3 regions of the Streptomyces sp. WZ-12 genome follow, and region 2 is predicted to be linked to each of the others. Evidence: riboswitches for the same ligand, from Rfam matches in the RefSeq annotation. Region 2 holds a riboswitch; each other region holds the start of a gene.

Region 1 (7,691 bases), 7.2 Mb from region 2:
AGTATCTCCGTCTCCACCTTGTTGCCGCTGTGCTTGATGAGGACGATCTCGTAGCGCGTCTTCAGCGGCCACAGCCACGGCGCGCCCATCTTCGTGATCGAGTCGCCGAGCAGGTGGGCCAGGCAGCCGAGCCCGATCGCGTACGGCAGCCAACCGGGCGCCGACGGGATGAACTTGGCGATGACACCGGTCCCTATTCCGGCCATGGCGACGATCGTCGCCCAAGCGGAGAAACCGTGGCCGGGCGGGCAGAGGTTGAGCGCGCGCACGGCGAGGGCCAGCAGGAAGAAGGTCATGCCCAGGGTGAAGGGTCGGCCCAGGTACGTCACACCGGCCCAGCTACCGAAGGTCATCAGCACCACGAAGAACAGCGAGTGGGTGGCGTGGCGGTGCCCGCCGGAGATCCAGGCCACGAACCGGCACAGGATCTTGGACACCGGGCCGAGGAAGTTGGCGATGGTGCCGTCGTGGTGGTCCAGGTCGGGCAGGAGCGCGGCGCCAGCGCACAGCACGGTGCCCATCAGGATTTCCTGGGGCATCAGATGGGTGTGCATCAGCAGCGGTGGCAGGAACGGCGTGGTGCCCGCGAAGAGCAGCGCGCCGCTCACCGCATGCGAATGACCCATCATGGTGCGTCGTCCTCCCCGTATGTGGCGCGTCGTTGACGCGCCCTCAGCCACGGCGGAGACGGTACCAGCGCGATCACGGCGGTGGCGCCACAGGGCGGCGAAGCGCGACCGCGGGTCGTTACCCCTCCCCGCCCCGTTCAATCCCGACGGGCACTTGTCCCATCTCACCATCCGCATACTGGACGACATCCGGCGCGCCGCGGCCCCGCCCCGTAAGGTGACCGGTGCAGCTGGTTCGCCCCGTCCGCCAGGCGGGAGGCGTCGCAAGAGGGAACCCGGTGAGAATCCGGGACTGCCCCGCAGCGGTGAGCGGGAACGACCGCCGTCATACGCACTGGACCCACCCGGGTCTGGGAAGCGACGGCCACTAGGAGCCTCGTACGACACGAGGCGCGCCCGCGAGTCCGAAGACCTGCCAACTGCCCGCGTGCGGACGACCCGTGCGCGGTATCCCGGTGACCTTCGAGGGCGGGTCGGGAGCACCCCGGACACTGCCCGGGGAGCAGGCACCAGACGGTGCCCGTGTCGCGCGCCGTGGCCTGCGCCGCGCCATACGGGTCGCCGCGTCCGGTGCGTCCCGTCACCCTTCGCGCTCTCGTCCCGTCCCCGGGATCTCAGGGATTCATCTCGCGAAGGAGATCTCCGTGACCACCAAGTCCGCAGCCGCGGCAGCACGGGCCACCGTGTACGGCTACCCGCGCCAGGGCCGGCACCGGGAACTGAAGAAGGCCGTCGAGGGCTACTGGAAGGGCCGGGTCACCGCGGACGCGCTGCGCGCCACCGCCGCGGAACTGCGCCGCACCACCTGGCAGGAGCTGGCCGGGGCCGGCATCGACGAGGTCCCGACGGGCGACTTCTCGTACTACGACCACGTCCTGGACGCCAGCGTCATGGTCGGCGCGGTCCCCGAGCGCCACCGCGCGGCCGTCGCCGCCGACCCCCTGGACGGCTACTTCGCCATGGCCCGCGGCACCCAGGACGCCGCGCCCCTGGAGATGACCAAGTGGTTCGACACCAACTACCACTACCTGGTCCCCGAGTTGGGTCCGGACACCGTCTTCTCGGCCGACTCCACCCAGCAGGTCACGGAATTCGAGGAGGCCCTCGCCCTGGGCCTGACCGCCCGGCCGGTCCTCCTCGGCCCGGTCAGCTACCTCCTGCTCGCCAAGCCGGCCCCCGGCGTGGCCGAGGGTTTCGACCCGCTCACCCTCCTCGACCGACTGCTGCCGGTGTACGCCGAGGTCCTCGCGGACCTGCGCGCGGCCGGCGCGGAGTGGGTGCAGCTCGATGAGCCCGCCCTGGTCCAGGACCGCACCCCGGCTCAACTGGACGCCGCGGAGCGCGCCTACCGCTCCCTGGGCGCCCTCGCCGACCGGCCCAGGCTGCTGGTCGCCTCGTACTTCGACCGGCTCGGCGACGCCCTCCCGGTGCTGGCCAAGGCCCCGGTCGACGGGCTCGCGCTGGACTTCACGGAGGCGGCCGCCGGCAACCTCGACGCCCTCGCCGCCGTCGGCGGCCTGCCCGGCAAGCGCCTGGTCGCCGGCGTCGTCAACGGCCGCAACATCTGGGTGAACGACCTGGAGCGGTCGCTGTCCGTGCTCGGCACCCTGCTGGGGCTGGCCGACCGGGTCGACGTGGCCGCCTCCTGCTCGCTGCTGCACGTCCCGCTCGACGCGTCGCTGGAGCGGGACATCGAGCCGCAGATCCGGCGCTGGCTCGCCTTCGCCCGCCAGAAGACCGCCGAGCTCGTCACCCTCGCCAAGGGCCTGACCCGCGGTACCGACGCCATCGCCAGCGAACTGGCCGCCAACCGCGCCGACTTGGCGTCCCGGGCCAGCTCCCCGATCACCCACGACCAAGCGGTGCGGGGCCGCACCACCGCGGTCACCGAGGCCGACGCGCGCCGCTCCCAGCCGTACCCGGAGCGGGCCGCCGCGCAGCGCGCCCACCTCGGCCTGCCGCTGCTGCCGACCACCACCATCGGCTCCTTCCCGCAGACCGGCGAACTGCGGGCCGCCCGCGCCGACCTGCGCGCCGGCCGCATCGACACCGCCGGCTACGAGGAGCGCATCAAGGACGAGATCCGCGAGGTCATCGCCTTCCAGGAGAAGACCGGGCTGGACGTCCTGGTGCACGGCGAGCCCGAACGCAACGACATGGTCCAGTACTTCGCCGAGCAGCTCACCGGCTACCTCGCCACCCGGCACGGCTGGGTCCAGTCCTACGGCACCCGCTACGTCCGCCCGCCGATCCTGGCCGGCGACATCTCCCGCCCCGAGCCCATGACGGTCCGGTGGACGACCTACGCCCAGTCGCTCACCGAGCGCCCGGTCAAGGGCATGCTCACCGGCCCGGTCACCATGCTCGCCTGGTCCTTCGTCCGCGACGACCAGCCACTGGGCGAGACCGCGCGCCAGGTCGCCCTCGCCCTGCGCGACGAGGTGCGCGACCTGGAGGCCGCCGGCACCTCCGTCATCCAGGTCGACGAGCCCGCGCTGCGCGAGACCCTGCCGCTGCGCACCGCCGACCGCCCCGCCTATCTGGACTGGGCCACCGAGGCGTTCCGCCTCACCACCGCCGGGGTGCGCCCGGACACCCAGATCCACACCCACATGTGCTACGCCGAGTTCGGCGACATCGTGCAGGCCATCGACGACCTCGACGCCGACGTCATCAGCCTGGAGGCGACCCGCTCCCACATGCAGGTCGCCCGCGAACTCGCCGCCCACGGCTACCCGCGCGAGGCCGGCCCCGGGGTGTACGACATCCACTCGCCCCGGGTGCCGAGCACGGAGGAGGCGGCGGACCTGCTCCGCATCGGCCTGCGGGCCATCCCCGCCGAACGCCTCTGGGTCAACCCCGACTGCGGCCTGAAGACCCGCGACTGGCCCGAGGTCCGCTCCGCCCTCGAACACCTCGTCACCGCGGCCCGCGCGGTACGCGCCGAGCTGTAGACCGCACCCGCCGAAGGACGCGGAACAACGCGCCCGCCCCGGCCAAGCCGGCCGGGGCGGGCGCGCCTCCCGTCCGACGTCATGTCGCCCCCTTGAGGGGGGAGTTGGCATCCAGCGGGAGTGACGTGTGCGTGGGGTGGTCGATCAGGAAGTGGGGCCGCTCCAGTAGGCGTCGTCCCACTCCGACGCGTCCGGCGTGAACTCGACCTCCATCCGGTCGGCCGCGTCGGCCGGCAGCGAGAAGGCGTACTTGCCGACGGCCTCCTTGCCGGGGAGGAGGTACCCGGTGATGACCTTCTGCCGCCCGCTGCCGTCGATCACCAGCTCCGCCGACGCGCCCTTCGCGTCGTTGACGTCGGGCAGCCCGGTGTCGACGGAGACCCGCTTGCTGCTGGTGTTGACCACGGTGACGGTGACCTGGACGGCCTTGTTCCCCTTGGCGTGCCCGTGGGCGAACGCGTCCGGCTCGAACGGCTCGGGCTTGGCGACCGTGACCTTCAGCCCGTTCTCGAAGGTGTACGGCTCACCGAAGGACAGATGCCGGGCCTTCTCCTCGGCGGCCGCCGACTCCTCGGCCGCCTTCTTCTGGGCGCGCTGCTCGGTCTTGACCTCCTTGATGTGCGTACGGGCCTCATCCACCAGCACGACGGTGAGCAGCAGGCTCGCCACCGCCATGACGAGACCGATGATGCCGAGGACGAGGCCGGCGACCGACATGCCCTTGTTGGTCACCCGGCCGGAGCGCGCCCGGCTCAGCCCGACGCCGCCGAAGATCACGGCCAACACCGCCGGCACCCAGGACATCCAGAACAGGAAGATGAACACCCCGAGGACGCACCCCACCAGGCCGAGTACCAGAGCCGCGACGCCCATGCCGTTGCTGGGCTGCGCCACCCCGACCGCCGGCGCATAGGGCGCCCGCGGCGGCTCATGGGCGACGCCCTCCGCGCTCGGCGGGGCCCACGGGTCGCGGTCCGGCGACGATGGTTCCCCGGATGCGGGACCGCCGGGAGAGACGGGCGTGGTCATGCAGATTCCTTCAGCCAGGTCAGTTCAGGTCAGCTCAGGTCACCTCATTCGGTGAATTTCCGACCCTACCAGGAGTTTTACTCTTTCATTACTTCTCATTCGGCTTCCGCCCAACTCCCCTGCGCTCCTTGGATGTTGCTCACCCACCAAGGCAGTCGAGCGCCCCCTCACCCTCCCCCTCACTTCACCTGCGCGGCGATGATCCGTGCGCACTCCATGGACTCGGCGCGCGCGGTGTCCACCTCCAGGTCGTAGACCACGCCCCGGTGCACCATCTCCGCCTGGGACGTGGCCATCCCGATGATCCGGTCACCCCGCGCCACCTCGCGGCCGGCGGCAACCGCACCGTCACACCTGACGCCCACCCACAGCACCCGCAGCTCCCCCAGCACCTTCTGCCACCGCCGTTGGGAATCCGCTCCCCCGAGAAGGACCTCATCGAGAATGATCCGGGCGCCCGCCCGAGCCATCGCGGCGACCCCCTCGGCCCAGGCCGCCTCCAACGCCCGGAACTCCGGCCCGACGACCACCCCGCCGTCCGGCGCGAACGCGATGCCACCGCTCGCCGCCCGCATCGACGCGGGCACCGCCGCCACCAGCGCATCCGTCCCGAGCGCCAACCACGGTTCCGGCAACACCGCCTGCAGACACCGCACGATCCCGGACTTCCCCGAGCTGGAACCACCGTTGAGCACGATCACCTGAGTCAGCACGGCGCCACGGTAGTAGGCGGCACGGCGCCACCGAAACGGATTTCCTCCGGCCCAGGGGCGCGCACCCCACCCGCCAACCCGCCCGGCATGACGGCGGCGAGGCGCGCGCCAACGGCCGAATCCGCGTGTCTGACGGCGCCCAGCGACGCGTCAACTGGCCGCGGTGAGCGCGTAGTACAGCGCGTACGCAATCGCGGGAAGCGTGCCGACCGGGCCCGTGCATGAGCGCCGGCCGACCCGACACGGCAACGGACTGTCGCGCCCGTTCCCTTGAGGGCGCGTTTACCGGGCGCTGTTGGGGACGAGCGACCCGTCGGAGGTGGCGGGCAGGCGTCGGCCGTAGAGAGCTTGGCCCGTGTGTGCCGGGGTGTTGTTGAGGTCCGCGTGGATCTTGCGGGCGAGGTCTTCTATCACCTTCACGCTGGCGGGCATGCTGGCGTGGTCCGAGGTCAGGACCGCGATTCCGTAGTCATAGTCGCCTCCGGTGAACGCGCCGATGCTGTGCACCCGCCAGCCGCCACCGGTGCGCTGAAGCCAGCCGTTCTTCACGTGGACCTGCGCTCCGCTGGGCGCGCCGGCCGGAACGCCCCAACGCTGATCGGGAATCACCTGGCTCATCAGGTCCAGCGCGTAGGCCCGGGAGTCGTCGTTGAGGACGGAATTCGTGGCGGTGAGCAGTGCCATCAGCGTGAGCTGGTCGGCGGCGTTGATCTGGGTCAGGCCCCAGTAGCCGTCGGGGTCGGGAACGGTGTGCTGCATGCCCGCCAGGCGCACGAACTCCTGGATGCGGGCGAGGCCGAGCTGCTTCCACAGAGTGGTGGTGGAGTCGTTGTCCGACCTCGTGATCATTTTTGTGGCGAGGGTGCGCTCGACCTCGGTCAGGTCGCGGTGCTCGTCCTGGGCCTGGCGCAGCAGCGCGCCCAGCACGATGACCTTGACGACGCTGGCCGAGTCGTACTGCCGGCCGGCGTCGTACGTGCAACTGGTCTTGGTGGTGCGGTCGTATAAGGCGAGCGAGGTGTGCCCGTTGGCGTCGGGGGAGTTCACCAGGGTGCCGATGTCCTCGGTGAGCCGGTCGGCGAGCCCGGACTTGGCGGAGGTGCAGACGACTTGGGGTGCCGTCCGGCCGTTCGCGGAGGCCGAGGCCGCGCTCGCCGGGGTGGCGGCCACAGCGATCGGGGCGGTCACCGCGATGAGCGCCGTCACGGCCAGGGAACGCCGCACACCGCGGGCAGGGGCGAATATTCGGTGGGACAAGACGGGTATGCCTTTCGATTCCTCGTCGCGAGGGGCCCATCAACTGCCGTGGCCGAGAGGCCCCTCGACCAGTACGTCATGATCATCAAGCGCGATTCACTCTACGACGCCATCCGCCGTTCACGCGTTGGGAGAATTCCGTGCCGTACTGCCCCGGTCGGGCGCCGGTCCGCAGGTGGTGCGGCCGAGCGGGTCGGCGGGTACGGCGGTCCGCCAACTACCTTGCCAGGAAAGGGTGACGGGTCGCACCTCAGCGTACTCCCGGGCAGCGGCGACGCCGGCGACGTGGCGAACCACCCGGCGCACCGGAAGTCGAACGACCTCCCGCCCGGTCTGGACCGCACCCCGCTCGGCCGGATCACGGCCGACCTACGGCCGCGGCCCGTGCACCGACGTCGCCGAGCCGGGCAAGGCGGCGGGTGCCTGGGAGATGGTCAACGACGAACGCCACGTCAAGCAGGGTGACTGGGCCGAGGGCGACGACAAGGGTCGGTGTGCCGACGACGCGTACCTCGCCGGCGTCGCCATGACCTGGCGGCGCCCCAACGAGGCCGCCCCGCGGCCCTGTTGTGCCGCTCCCGCACCTGACCCGCCCCGCACCGCACGGTCGCGCTCCCACTCGCGCAGGCACCACTCGACGAACGCCGCGATGCTCGGGTCCACTCGCCCCTGCCGATCCGCCACCGCCGCCGTGCAGAAGAACCGGACCTCAAGGCGGCTCGCGGCCGAGTGCAGCTGGTTGGCGGAGGCGTCCGGGGGCGGCACCTCCCGGTCCGGGATGTCCGTCGTGTCGCCGGTGAAGTAGGCGCGCGCGGCGAGGTTGGGGTACATGTCGACGAGGTGGTCCCCGATGGGGAGGCGGCTGTGCTCCGCGGCCGTCTTGCCCTCCTCGAAGTCGTCGAGGCCGCGCAGGACCAGCTCCCGGTCCATGGTGAACCGGCCGAGCATCGTGCGGGCCATGGCGCGGCCGATGAGGGCGATGGCGCGGAAGTCGTGGTCCTCGGGGAGGGTGTCGACCAGGGCCTCGATCTTCGGCAGGACGCCGCGGAGCCGCTCGACGTCCTCGGTCTGACCGGCGGTCTGGACCTCGGACACCAGGTCCGTCACGT
Region 2 (5,575 bases):
CAGGTGGTTGGTCGGCTCGTCGAGCACCATGACCGACGGTTGTTGGGCCAATGCCCGGGCGATCAGCACCCGTTGCTTCTCGCCGCCGGAGAGCCGGTCGAAGCGCCGGTCGGCCAGTTCGGCCACGCCCAGCGATGCCAGCGCGGAGCCGACGGCCTCGGTGTCGTTCCGGCCGTCCGCCTGGAACGCCCGGCGGTAGGGGGCGCGCCCCATCGCCACCACGTCCCGGGCGGTCAGGCCGAAGTCGGCGGGCATCTCCTGGAGCACCGCGGCGAGCGTGCGGGCGACTTGGCGGGCCGGCAGGTGTCGGATGTCCGTGCCGTCGAGCAGGACGCGGCCGGAGCTCGGCCGCAGGGCCCGGTAACAGGTGCGCAGCAGGGTGGACTTGCCGGCCCCGTTCGGACCGACCAGCCCGACCACTTCGCCCGGTCCGGCCCGTAGCGAGACGGCGTCGACCAGGGTGCGACCGGCCACCTCGACGGTCACCGACTCGATGCGCAGTTCGCTCACGCCAGCCCCTTTCGGTACATCAGCCACAGGAAGGTGGGACCGCCGGCCAGGGCGGTGACGATGCCGACGGGGATCTCCTCGGGGCTGATCACCGTGCGGGCGAGCAGGTCCGCACCGATCAGGAAGACCGCTCCGAGCAGCGCGGCGACGGGCAGGGCGCGGCGGTGGTTGGCGCCGACCAACAGCCGGGTGATGTGCGGCATCATCAGGCCGACGAAGCCGATCGCTCCGCTGACCGCCACCATGACCCCGGTCAGCAGGGCGCACAGGACGAAGAGCAGGGCCCGGAAGCGCCCGACGTCCAGCCCCAGTGCGGCGGCGGCCTCGTCACCGGCCAGCAGCACGTTCAGGTGCCTGGCGGTGCCCAACAGGGCGACGGTGCCGAGCAGTACGGCGGCGGCCGGCAGCCACAGGGCGTCCCAGCCGGTGCCGCCCAGTCCGCCGAGCATCCACTGGAGCGCCGACTGGGCCTTCTGCGCCTGGTCGGAGGTGACGATCAGGAAGCTGGCGACGGCCGACAGGACCTGTCCGGTGGCGACCCCGGCGAGGATCAGTCGGACCGTGGTCATCCGACCGCCGGCCCGCGCCAGGGCGTAGACGATCAGCAGGGCCGCCAGTCCGCCCAGGAACGCGGCGGCGGAGACCGAGTAGTGCCCGAAGACCGTGACGCCGCAGACCACCACCAGGACGGCACCGACGCCGGCGCCTGAGGAGATGCCCAACAGGCCGGGATCGGCAAGCGGGTTGCGGACCAGTGCCTGGAGCGCCATGCCGCAGACCGACAGTCCGGCGCCCACCGTGGCGCCGAGCAGCACCCTGGGCATCCGGACGTCCAGCACGATGGTCTCCCGCACCCGCGGCCAGTCGGCGTCGACCAGGGACGGCACGACCCGGTGGGCCAGGATGCGCCAGACCTCCCCGGGCGGCACCGCGACCGAGCCGAGGGCGACCGCGCAGGTGGCCGCCGCCAGCAGCAGTACGGCCAGTCCGGCCACCACCGCCGCGTACCGGTATCGGGTCACCGGAAGGAGTCCGGGTGAAGCTGCCGGGCCAATGTCTCGACGGCCGCCGGCACCCGCACGCCCAACACCGTCGAGCTCAACGGCAGTACGGCGAAACGCTGGTGGCGAATGGCCGGCACGTCCTTCAGGGCGGGCTGGGAGAGTAGGAAGTCCTTCTTGGCGGAGACCGGGGTGTCACCGTAGTCGTAGATCACGATGACCTCGGGGGCGCGCTGGGCGACCTGCTCGAAGGAGACGTTGCCGAAGGTCTTTTTGAGGTCGGCGAAGACGTTGCGGCCCCCGGCCCGCTTGACCATGTCGTTGCCGATGCCGGCGCCGCCGGCGGTGAACGCGGTCTGTTCCCCGCTGTCGTAGACGAACGTCTTGACCGGTTGGGTGCCGGCCAGTCGGGACGCGACGCCGTCCAGGGTGTGGTGATGGGAGGCGACCAGTTCCTCGGCCCGGTCCGACACCCCGAAGATCCGGCCGATGGTGCGGATCTCGCGGTCGTCGGTGTCCTGGGTCACCGGCCCGCCGGGGCAGTTCTCGATGTTGAGGTAGGTGTCGATGCCGGCCTTGCCGAGTGTGGGCCGGCCGCGGCCCTGGGACTGCTCGAAGGCGCTGGCGAAACCGCCGTAGACGAAGTCCGGTTCGGCGGACAGCAGCGTCTCCTCGTCGGGGTACCGCTTGGCCAGCACCTTGATCCCGTCGTAGGCGGCCCGGTACTGCGGCAGCACGGCGTCGTCGCGGTAGGCGGTGCCGACCATGGATTTCTTCAGTCCCAACGCCAGCATGATCTCGGTGGCGTGCTGGTTGAGCGTCACCGCCCGGGTCGGTGGGCGCTGGTAGGTGGTGGTGACGCCGCAGTTGTGCACGGTGTAGGGAAAGCCCTTGGCGGCGGGCGCCGAGGAGGTCGAGCCGGACTTGGGGGTGGCGGAGCCACAACCGGCGACCAGCAGCAGGCCGAGGGCCGCGGCCAGGCCGGGAAGCACGCGTATGCGCATGACGAAGGGAAGATCCTCTCACCGGAACCGGGCCGGAGTCGGGGTACGGCAGTGGGCCAGTCTCCTGACTCCCGGATCAACGCTCCCCCCGGCCTTCCCGCCTTGCGGCCGTGGCCTTTTGGTGAGGTTCGCTCCCCGGTCACAGTGGCGCGACCGCGCCGGATTTGCACCGGCTTCCTGGCATCCGCCCACAGTCTACGGGGTCGGTTTTCCCCGCGTGTGACAGGATGTCCGGCCGTGACTGCCTCCCCCGAAACCGACCGCGCCCGGCGGATCCTGCCGCAACTCGCCGGCCTCGGCCGGTTCTTCGACGTCGGTACGGGCGCGGTTCCCGTCGGGGCCCGCCCCTGGGCCGAGTTGGCGACCGACCGCGCCGCGCTCGCCGGCCGGGTCGACGGTGTCGCGCTCCGCCTGGCGCCGGTGGAACGACGGGTGGCGGCCTCGGTGATGTTCCAGGGCCTGGCGGCCCGGGTCTGGTCCCCGCTGATCGGCTCCCACCTCTGCCACGGCGCCCTGCTCGACCTCTCCCCCGACACGCTTGCCTGGCTCCCCGCGCCGGGCGGCGCGGTGCCGCTGCATTACGCCCGGCCCGCCGTACACCGCGATGCCGCACCGACCTTGGTGTACGAACGGGGGCTACGCCTGCTGGAGCCGGTCGCCGCGGCGCTGCGGGAGCTGCTGCCGATCTCCCCGCGGGTGCTGTGGGGCAACTCCGCGTCCACGGTGGCCGAGGCGCTCGGCGCCGTCACCGCGGCCCGCCCCGATCTGACGGAACGGGCCCGGGAGTTGGGCGCGGTGTTGACCGGGCACGGCCGACATGCGGGACTGGGCACCTGGATACCCGGCTCACCTCGACCCAACTTCGGCTACCGACGCTTGAGTTGCTGCCTCTACCACCGCAAGTCCGGCGTTGCGCCGTGCGGGGACTGCGTGCTCCGCAGCCGCGAGCGGTGACGGCTGCCCGGTCGAGCCGTCGACCGCCACGAGCAGCCGGCCTTGCGCACGCTGGTCATTCCCGGCGCCACAGCGCCGTCACGTTGGGCGGCTCCCAGCCAGTCATCGACGTGTGGGCCTGCACACAGCGGTAGCTGCCGCCCTGGTAGGTGACCCGGTCGCCCGCGGGGTAGGAACGGCCGGGCGTCCAGGCGCCGCCCGGCAGGTCGGTGGGGTCGCCCGGACCCGGCGTCCCGTCGACGTCCAGCACGAAGTCGAAGGTGCCCTCTTTGCCGTTCCCGGCCCCGCGGACGTTCATCAGCAGCGCGGGATCGAAGAGCGTGTCGGTGGAGTTGCGCGGTTCGCCGGGGAAGTAGAGCTGGGTGGTCAGTACGGGCTCTCCGGGGGCCTGCACCTTGACGTGAAGGTGCCGCGTGCGGCCCGGGTAGAGGCCCGGGACGACCGTGGTCAGCGAGAACGCTCCACCCCTTTCCGTGAACTGATGGCCGCGCAGCGTGTAGCCGGCCATGTCGTAGTCGCCGGCGTCGTCGGCCTGCCAGAAGTCGAGCAGCACAGCGGAGAGCGGGGCGCAGTGCCGGCCGAAGACGTAGCCGCTGACGGTCAGCGGGGTGCCCGGCATGCCGGAGTCCACCAGGTTCTTCCGCAGCGGGGAGTTGGGCTTGAAGTAGGGGCCCTCGATCTGGTCGTGAGTGGGCCCGTCCCCGTCGTCGCAAGCGGGTGTCACGGAGAGGGGGTGCCCTTGGCCGGCGGAGTCGCGGGCGAGCGCCACCGTGCCCGAGGACAGCAGCGGGACCGCGGCACCGGCGGCGACGGCCGCCTTCAGCAGGCTCTTGCGACTGATCGGCCGGCCGGAGCCGGCGTCGCGGCGTGGAAAGGGTGTCATGGCGATCCTCGGTCTCCTGGGTGGGGAAGGAAGAGGGGCAGGGCGTGCCTGACAGGTGACGGACCGGAGAAAAACGCGGCCGCGTTGACCGTGCACGGCGCGGCGCGCGAGCGGCGCCATGCCCTTCGCAGGGCCGTGCCTGGCGCGGTCACCGTAGGAGACGGTAGGGGCAGCGGTGGCCGTTCGGCGAGATACCGTGCGATCCCTCTGGACAGCGTTATGGACCGGAATGAGCCTGCGGTGGCCTCCGCCCGCCCCGGCTTCAGGCCGGGTCTCCGCGGACGGTCAGACGGCGCCCTCCTCCAGCGCTACGGCACAGCGGGGCGCCGGTCGGGTCGCACGGCCCGTCTGGCGCGCCAGTCCGTGTAGGTGTCGCAGCGCACCGCCGTGCGCGCGTGCGCACGCAGGGCCTGCGCCAACAGCGTTGCCGCGGTGTCGGCCCGCTGGTTCGCCGGGTGCCAGCCCAGCAAGTGCCGCCAGTGCAGCGGCGTACCGGCGAGAGGTCGGGTGGTCAGGCCGGGTGTCGGCGGGAAGGTGGCCCGGCACAGGCCCACCGCGCGCCTCACCTGCACCAGGTGCGCGCAGGAGGCGGTGTCCGTCTCGTACATGCGGCGGGGGCTGAAGCCGGCCCGGGCGCAGGCGACGGTGAAACAGTCCCCGAAACAGCCGTCGCCCGGTACGCACACCCACGCCTCCTTCGCCAGGGCGGCCAGGTCGACCTCCCGGCTGCGGGCGAGCGGGTGGCCGTCGGCGAGCATGACGAAGACCGGGTCGACGGCGATATCTCGCCAGGCGAGGTGCGGGGCGCCGGGCGGTGGCGCGGACCCGCAGGCCCCGGCGAGCGCGAAGTCCAGGCGCCCCTCGGCCAGCAACTCGGCGAGCTCGCGCTCGGACCAGGAGACGTGGGTCGTCACCGTGGTGTCCGGGGCGGCGTCGGCGAGCCGGTCCAGCAGCGCGCCCAGCAGCGGGCCGGGGGTCGCGCCGAGCCGCAGCCGCTCGGCTCCCCGCCCCGCGCAGGTGAACCGGGCGGCCTCCCGCTGGAGTTCGCTCACCGCGGGCAGCACGACCCGCGTGCGCTCCAGAACGAGTTCACCGAGCGCCGTGGCCCGTACGCCGTACCTCCCGCGCTCGAAGAGCGCACCGCCGAAGGCCCGCTCGATCCGTCTGAGCTGCGCGCTGAGCGCGGGCTGGGCGAGCCCCAGCGCCGTCGCCGCTCTGGTCAG
Region 3 (7,691 bases), 7.9 Mb from region 2:
CGGGGTCGAGCAGGACGACGATGCCGTCCTCGTCGCGCTGGTCGAAGAGCTCGGCGGCGGCCAGCACGCACTGCCCGGCGCCCACGCACTTGTCCTGGTCAATGGTGATCTTCATCGGGGCTTCCTCGTCGTGTCGTCGGTGCGGTGGGCGGTGGCGTGGCCGGATTGCCGGACCGGTTCGGAAGGGTCAACTGGCTTGCCTGGCATGACTTCCGGCGTGGCTGCTGACGTGGTTGTCTGACGTGGTTGTCCGGCGCGATCGACGCGGGTTACCAGGTCACCGGGAGCTCGTGGACGCCGTAGACGAGCATGTCGTGGCGCATCGGGACCTGTTCCGCCGGCAGCGCCAGGCGCAGGTCGGGGAAGCGGTCGAGCAGCGCGGAGAGGGCCGCCTTCAGCTCCACCCGGGCCAGTTGCTGTCCCAGGCACTGGTGAATGCCGTGACCGAAGGCCAGGTGGGGGCGGTACGGCCGGCCGACGTCCAACTGGTCGGGGTCGCCGGTGAAGTGTGCCGCATCGCGGTTTCCGGACGGCAGACTGGCCACCACCGTCGAGCCGGCCGGTATCCGGTGGCCGCCCAACTCCACGTCCTCCAGGGCCGTGCGGCGCACCCCGTACTGAATGACGCTCAGATAGCGCAGCAGCTCCTCGACGGCCGTGTCCATCAGCGCCGGGTCGTTGCGAAGCGCCTCCCACTGGTCGGGGTGGCGCAACAGGCACATGGTGCTGAGCGCGATCATGTTGGCCGTCGTCTCGTGCCCGGCGAGCAGCAACAGCACCCCGACGCCGGCCAGTTCCTCGTCGGTCAGTTCGCCGGTCCGCACCAGGCCGCTGAGGATGTCGTCGCCGGGCTCGGCCCGCTTGGCGCGCACGAGTCGGCCGAGGAAGCCGGTCAGTGCCTGGTGGGCCCGCTGGACGTCGTCGAGACTGGCGTCGAGCCGGATGAGGGTGGCGGAATCCCGCTGGAAGTCCTCCCGGTCGGCGTAGGGCACGCCGAGCAGTTCGCAGATCACCAACGAGGGCACGGGCAGCGCGAAGGCCTGCACGAGGTCGATCGGGCCCCCGGCGGCGGCCATCGCGTCCAACCGCTCGGCGACGATCTTCTCCACCGCGGGGGTCAGTTGCCGCATCCGCCGCACGGTGAACTGGCCGGTGAGCAGCCGGCGGAGCCGGGTGTGCTCCGGCGGGTCCATCATCAGGAAGTTCCCCGGCGTGGGCACCGGCAGCTCGGCGTCGTCCACGGGCCCGCTCCCGGTCCGCAGGCGACGGCGCCGGGAGCTCATCCGCGGATCGGCCAGCACCGCCCGCGCCTCCTCGTACCCGGTGACCAGCCAGCCGGCGATGCCGTCGGGCAGGGTCGCCTCCGCGACGGGCCGCTGTTCCCGCAGCGTGCGGTACTCCGGCGGCGGGTCGAACGGGCAGGTCCGCGCGGTCGGTTGGGTCATCACGTCGGGTCGTGTTGCGGTCATGGCTGGGAGGTCCTTTCCACGGGGTGGGAGGTTGGGGTGTGGGGGAACGGCTCGGCGCTCAGGGGGTCGGGGGTGCCGCAGCGGTGCGATCCGACGCAGCGCCGGTAGACGCGCCATCCCACCAGCGCGCCGAGCGCGAGGACGACCGGTCCGAACGCGTCGACCGAGCCGAGCGCGATCGTCTGGCCGGTGAAGAACAGCGGGAGTTGGATCGCCAACATCACCAGGTGGCCGGCGTACATCACCAGGTTGCCCCGGGTGAAGGCCCGCCGACGCACCGCACAGCGCCGCCATCGGGTCCGCTCCCCCGTGATCAGCCCGACCATCAGGCCCATCGGCGGCCAACCCCACAGCAGCAGCGCCGGCGTCACCAAGGCCATCACGCTGTGCAGCACCAGGCCGGGGAGGAAGAAGTCCGTTGCCTGGCCGGTGCGGGCGGCGAGCACACCCCCGACGCAGATCAGGCAGAGCGCGGCGAGCGCGCGCCGCACGGATTCCGCACGCGCGATCCGGTAGGCGCAGATCCCGGCAGCGGCCGCCACGGCCAGTGCCAGCGCGACCACCAACCGATGCGTGACGGCGAAGCTCACGGTGAATCCGAAGACCGGGGCGATGTCGATCGCCACGCCCCGCAGCCGACGCCGGACGGCGGTTCCGACGGCGTCCGCACGGTGTTCTCCAGGGTGCACGGTGGTTTCAACCCCTCAACGGATGCCGGTCGTTCGGCCGCTCGGACAGTCACCACCGTGCCGCGTCACGTCCGGCCTGTCGTCGCCCGTCCGCAGACTCTTGATCTGCTGCGGACGCAGTAGGGCGCGGGCGGCGTCTGCTGCGAACGCAGGCCACGCCGGGCGCCCCGGAACAGGCCGGAGCCCGTGACCGTTTCCCGGTCACGGGCTCCGATGGTCGTCAACGTGCCGACTGGTAGAAGGGGTTGGGATGCCGGCGACGTGCGGCCGGGGGTGCGGGCTCGGGCGCCGGACAGGATCCGGCGGGGACAAGGCGGGCCGCGCCGGCGGTCAGCCGGTCTCGTTGGCCGGGGCGGCTTCGTTCGGGTCGTCGGCTCCGCCGATCCTGTCGGCCCCGTCCGCCTTCTGGCCCCAGCGGTGTTCCAGCTTGGCCAGGCGCCAGTAGGTCAGGGCGCAGGCCCAGACGACGACGAACAGTCCGACGATGAGGTAGCCGACGTTGTTGAGGTCGATGGAGGAGATCCAGTCGGTGAGCCCGTCCCGCCAGCCGAGGTTGTCGTGCAACACGCCGACCAGCTCGATGGTGCCGATGAGGAAGGCGACGGCGATGGACAGGCCGGTGATGGTGAGGTTGTAGTAGACCTTGCGCACCGGGTTGGTGAACGCCCAGTGGTAGGCGAAGTTCATGAAGGTGCCGTCGAGCGTGTCGAAGAGGCTCATTCCGGCCGCGAACAGCAGCGGCAGGCAGAGGATCGCGTACCAGGGCAGCCCTGCGGCGGCGCCGGAACCGGCCATGACCATCAGGGTGACCTCGGTCGCGGTGTCGAAGCCGAGGCCGAACAGCACGCCGACCGGATACATCTGGCCGGGGCGTCGGATGGACCTGGTCAGCCGGCCCAGGATGCGGTTCATGAAGCCGCGGCTGGCGAGGTGCTTCTCCAACTCGTGCTCCTCGAACTGCCCGGCGCGCATGGCCTTGAATACCCGGTAAATCCCGGCCAGCGCGACGAGGTTGAGGGCGGCGATCAGGTAGAGGAAGGCGCCGGAGACGGTGGTGCTGATGGCACCGAGGGTGACGCGGGTACCGGAGTTGTCGTTCGCGAGGGTACCGGCGACCTTCGCGCCGGCGGCGATCAGGCCCGCCAGGACCAGCACGATGGTGGAGTGGCCGATGGCGAACCAGAAGCCCACCGAGACGGGGCGCTGGCCGTCGGCCATCAGCTTGCGGGTGGTGTTGTCGATGGCGGCGATGTGGTCGGCGTCGAACGCGTGCCGCATCCCCAACGTGTAGGCGGTGATGCCGAGTCCGACGCCGAAGACCTGCTTGCCGACGGTGTAGTGGTGCGGCGCCACCATGGCGGCCAGGATGACGAAGGCCACCAGGTGCATGGCGGCGATCACCGCGAACAGGACACCGGTGCGTATCCAGTCCTGCCGCTGCCAGCGCTGCGGGAGGGTGGATGCGGTGGTGGATGGCGTGGGGGAATTTTGCAACAGGGGCATATCAGGCAGCCTCTCCAGCACCTCGTGGATGGGTCGTTGTGCGGTGCCGTGGCCGGTCTCCTGGCTTACGGGTCCAATGTCCGCGCGGCCGCCTTCCCGGGCAATGAGCTGCCCAGTGGCACCCGCCGTTCCCGGCGGGGATGACGCGAGGACTTCCCGATCACAGTGGCGAGGGCCGCTCCGGTCTCACACCGGTCTTCCCGAGCACCACGGCGGCAGCAACAGTAGGCCGGTAATCGCCCCTCGACAATCTTGCGCAGTTGCGCAATCCGTGCAAAGAGGGGGCGCGTGTGTGCACGGGAGGGCGCACTTTTGAGCCGGCTGTGCGACGTGGCGGCTGGGACGCCGGTGTATGCGAGGGCGCTCCTGCGCCTGCCGGGGTCCAACCGGCTGCCGTTGGCGCCCCGCGCACCTCCGCCCCCGCATCGGCGCGCGGCCGGTGCGGGGGCGGAGGGTGGTGCGACGGTCACGAGGTACGGCGCGACGGGCGGTCGGGTCCCGGTCAGCGGGGCGCGTCGCCGTCGATCGTCAGCGTGCCTGTTTGGCGGTGCAACCGCCGGACGCGCAGGCCGTCAGCCAGGCGTCGAAGTCGGCGTCGTAACGGGTGCCGATGTCGCGGTTGTAGACGGCGTAGCCGCCCGCGTAGTCGCCGGTCCTGAAGTGCCCCAGCATGGTGGCGACGTCCTGCGGGTGCTTCTCGAACATGTAGCGGACCGCGAGGTAGCCCCACGGGTAGGTGCGGGTCTCGTTGCTGTTGGCGTAGGTGGTCTGGAACAACGTGCTGAGTTTGTAGGCGTGTTGGCCGGCCTGGCGCACCGCCTCGTCGTCGGTGACGCCCCGGTAGCCGTACGAGACGTACTCGGCGAGCCCCTCGATCCACCAGACGTCCGGGACCGTGGTCTGCTGGTTGAAGTCGCCCTTCATGTCGTCGCGGGCGTCGAGGTAGTGGGTGTACTCGTGGTTGAGGTTCCAGATCCGGGCGGGGAAGCCGTTGTCGGTGTCCCTCTGGTACATGATCGACATCGGCTGGTTGTCGGCTTTGGTCGGGTCGCCGACCAGGGTGATACCGCCGTTGTTGGTATCGACGCCGTAGATCGCCCCGGCGTAGGTCTGGTAGTCGTTGCGGCTGCCGAAGACGACGAGTTGGACGGTCGACTCGTGTTGGTCGGGTATCGGGCCGTTGTCCCTCACCAGTTGGTGGAAGTACGGGTCCTGGCGCAGCAGACTGGTGCAGGCGGCGTCGAGGTCGGCGGCGGTCAGGGCCTGCGCCTTGATGGTGTGCGTCTGGTCGCAGGGGTGGGTGATCGGGAGTGCCGCCTTGGTGAGTTGGCCGGGCAGGTCGCACACTCCGTAGGAGGCGCAGTCGGCCTTGTCGTAGGCGTCGACCTGGCTGGCGACCGTGACCCACAGGGACGCCGTCGGACCGGTGATCTTCGAGGCGTCCAACAGGCCCTTGATGAGCGGCCGGACCTTGGCCTGGAGCGGCTGGTGTTCCACGTAACGCCCCACGTTCATACCGGCGTTGGAGTCCAGGTAGGACTTGTCGGTGCCCAGCAGGTCGCGGTGGTCCAGCGCGAAGGAGTTGAGCGTGTCGACGATGCTCGGGTCGGCCGTCACCGCCTTGACGTACGCCTCGTTCCAGTTTCCGCGCCAGAGCGGGGTGTAGGTGTCGTTGACGGCCGCCAGCATGCTGGGGATGGCGTCGTAGGAGCTGTTGTAGCCCTTGAGCATCCGCTGGTAGACGCTCAGGTAGCGGCCCTGTTCGTTGGCGCTGTCGGACAGGACCAGGGCCTCACCGAGCACGTCGCCGTTCCCCGAAGAGACGTCCGCCGAGTGGGAGTTGGCGAAGAAGGCGTCCAGCCCGCCCTGGGTGGCCGCGGCCAGGTTCTGGCCGTACGGGCCCACGTCGGAGGGGTGGTTGTACTGCACGTAGTAGCCGGCGCGCAGGAAGAGCACGACTTGCCACACGTTGGTGGAGTTGTCGCCGGCGTACGACGACGCCCCGTCCTTGAAGGCGTTGGCGAGGGTGACCATCTGCTCCTCGCGGAACACGTCGTGCGCGTCCTTGCCGGTGAGCGAGAAGAGCGAGTTGACGCACTCCGTGGTCGCGGCCTTGACCGCGGTGACCAGGTCGGCTCCGGTGCGGCCGCCGAAGTCGCCCGGGCTGCACGAGGCCGGGGCGGGGCGATGGCCGCCCTTGTGCTCCGCCGCCGAAGTCGAAGAAGTGGGGGGATTCTTCGCGCTGAGCGGGCGGAGCCGGGCGGAGCCGACCGGCCGGCCCTGGACCACGGAACGTTCACCGGAGCCAAGGGCCGGACCGGTGGGCGAGGGGGCTTTCGGGGACGGGGGGAAGTGCGGCACGGTGCGATAAGTACCCTGCTGCGCAACGGACTTGGAGTCGGTCGTGGGCGAGGGCGTGGCGAGCGCCGGCGTCGCCGTGAAACCGGCGATCGTCGCGCAGGCGGCCAGGCCGCCGATCACACATCTGGGCCAGGTGAAGCGAGAGCGCATCCCTGCTCCTTCGTGGACGACAGGCGCCCCGGAAGAGGCCGAGGCGTGATCGTCACCTTCTCAAGACACTCCTCCCGCCGACAACGACGCGTGGCATAGCACCCGGGACCGCCTGGCCATAACAGCCCGTGGGACGGCGCCCCGGGCCCGTCCGTCGCCCCTACGGCCTGGCCAGGCTCCAGGTCCGGGACGCCCAGCTCCGCAGGTGCGGTGACTGTGCGATCAGCGCGCGGTACGCCGCGGAGGCCGCGCCGACCAGGGTGTCGGCGCACTCGTCGGCCAGGCTCTCCCGTCGCCAGGCCAACACATAGCGGCACCACAGCGGCGTACCGATCAGTGGCTTGACGACGACGCCGGGAATCGGCCGGAGCGTCGCCTGCACGACCGCCACCCCGAGACTCTCCGCGATCATGCTCTGCAACTGGAGCTGATCGCCGAGGAATTCGTGCACCGCGGCCGGGGCGAACCCGGCCGACTCGCAGGCCGCGTAGAACACCCCGGGCCAGCCCGCCCCGTCGTCCGGCGTCACGAACCAGGCACTGTCGGCCAGCTCCGCGAGCCCCACCTCCACCCGGTGCCTGAGCCGGTGCCGCGCCGACAGCGCGAGGAAGGACGGCTCGGTGACGATGCCGCGGTGCGCCACCGCGGCCGAGTGGCGCAGTTCCAACCCCGGGTAGTCGGCCGCGATCGCCGCGTCCACCGCCCCGTCCTCCAGCAGCCGGACGATCTCCGACGACGCGTACACGCTGCTCACCGTGAGCGCGACATCGGGCAGGCGGCTCCGCAGCCGGGCCACCATCCCGGACAGGACCGGTGAGTTGGTCGCCGCCAGGCGGAGCAGCCGGCGCGATCCGGCCGCGTTCCCGCCCGGCCGGCGCCCGATGGCGTCCGCCCGGGCCAGTACGTCGCGGGCCTGCGCCAGGACCTCCGTACCGTACGGGGTCAGCTCCACGCCCGACGCGTTCCGCTCGAACAGCGGCGCCCCGAAGTGCCGCTCGATGCGTCGGAGTTGGGTGCTCATCGCCGGCTGTGAGTAGCCCAGCTCCACCGCGGCCCGCCCCACGCTCCCGACGTCGGCGATCGCACACAGCACCCTCAGGTGCCGAAGCTCCAGCTCCATGCGCACGCTCCTTCCGCTCGACCGGGGCGTCCCGACGCCGGCACCGATGCCGACGCCAACGTCGGTGCGTCACGGGGCTGTTGGGCGCGGGCTCGGCACCGACTCCAGATGGGTCTTGAGGCGTTCGAGCGTGGTGCCGATGTGGGTGCCGTTGGCCGACCTGCGGTCGAGCACGCCGGTGATGAGGACGGCGGCGGGGATGAACCACAGCGGCACCCGCATCCAGTTGGTCTCGGTGACCGTGCAGCCGTCCCCGGTTGGCTCGATGTCGTACTGCCAGCGCGAGATGGGCAGGGCGAGCGGCGTCGCCGTCACCTCGTAGGCGAAGCGCTGGGCCGGTTCGGCGTCGGTGACGCGGCAGCGGGTGGCCCATCGGCGCAGGCCGTTGCGGTTCCAGCC

The links. A riboswitch is a leader RNA that binds a small molecule or an ion and turns the genes downstream of it on or off. The one in region 2 is predicted to bind cobalamin.
Region 1: linked by a shared signal. The riboswitch ahead of metE (5-methyltetrahydropteroyltriglutamate--homocysteine S-methyltransferase) and the one ahead of PV796_RS38925 (ABC transporter substrate-binding protein) in region 2 are both predicted to bind cobalamin.
Region 3: linked by a shared signal. The riboswitch ahead of PV796_RS03640 (HoxN/HupN/NixA family nickel/cobalt transporter) and the one ahead of PV796_RS38925 (ABC transporter substrate-binding protein) in region 2 are both predicted to bind cobalamin.

Annotation. Positions count from the first base shown of each region.
Region 1 covers NZ_CP118574.1:1,695,997-1,703,687, forward strand. Annotated here, with positions in the region: gene PV796_RS07255 (metal-dependent hydrolase) at 1-629, opposite strand, end outside; cobalamin riboswitch at 844-1,063, shown strand; gene metE (5-methyltetrahydropteroyltriglutamate--homocysteine S-methyltransferase) at 1,274-3,583, shown strand; gene PV796_RS07265 (DUF4190 domain-containing protein) at 3,728-4,612, opposite strand; gene cpt (chloramphenicol phosphotransferase CPT) at 4,792-5,325, opposite strand; gene PV796_RS07275 (serine hydrolase) at 5,608-6,582, opposite strand; gene PV796_RS07280 (hypothetical protein) at 6,952-7,691, opposite strand, start outside.
Region 2 covers NZ_CP118574.1:8,856,820-8,862,394, reverse strand. Annotated here, with positions in the region: gene PV796_RS38935 (ABC transporter ATP-binding protein) at 1-510, opposite strand, end outside; gene PV796_RS38930 (FecCD family ABC transporter permease) at 507-1,532, opposite strand; gene PV796_RS38925 (ABC transporter substrate-binding protein) at 1,529-2,515, opposite strand; cobalamin riboswitch at 2,553-2,722, opposite strand; gene PV796_RS38920 (ferric iron reductase) at 2,753-3,469, shown strand; gene PV796_RS38915 (dioxygenase family protein) at 3,525-4,352, opposite strand; gene PV796_RS38910 (LysR substrate-binding domain-containing protein) at 4,661-5,575, opposite strand, start outside.
Region 3 covers NZ_CP118574.1:916,534-924,224, forward strand. Annotated here, with positions in the region: gene PV796_RS03625 (ferredoxin) at 1-115, opposite strand, end outside; gene PV796_RS03630 (cytochrome P450) at 270-1,469, opposite strand; gene PV796_RS03635 (DUF3159 domain-containing protein) at 1,466-2,095, opposite strand; gene PV796_RS03640 (HoxN/HupN/NixA family nickel/cobalt transporter) at 2,489-3,661, opposite strand; cobalamin riboswitch at 3,695-3,888, opposite strand; gene PV796_RS03645 (collagenase) at 4,190-6,172, opposite strand; gene PV796_RS03650 (LysR substrate-binding domain-containing protein) at 6,333-7,292, opposite strand; gene PV796_RS03655 (SRPBCC family protein) at 7,362-7,691, opposite strand, start outside.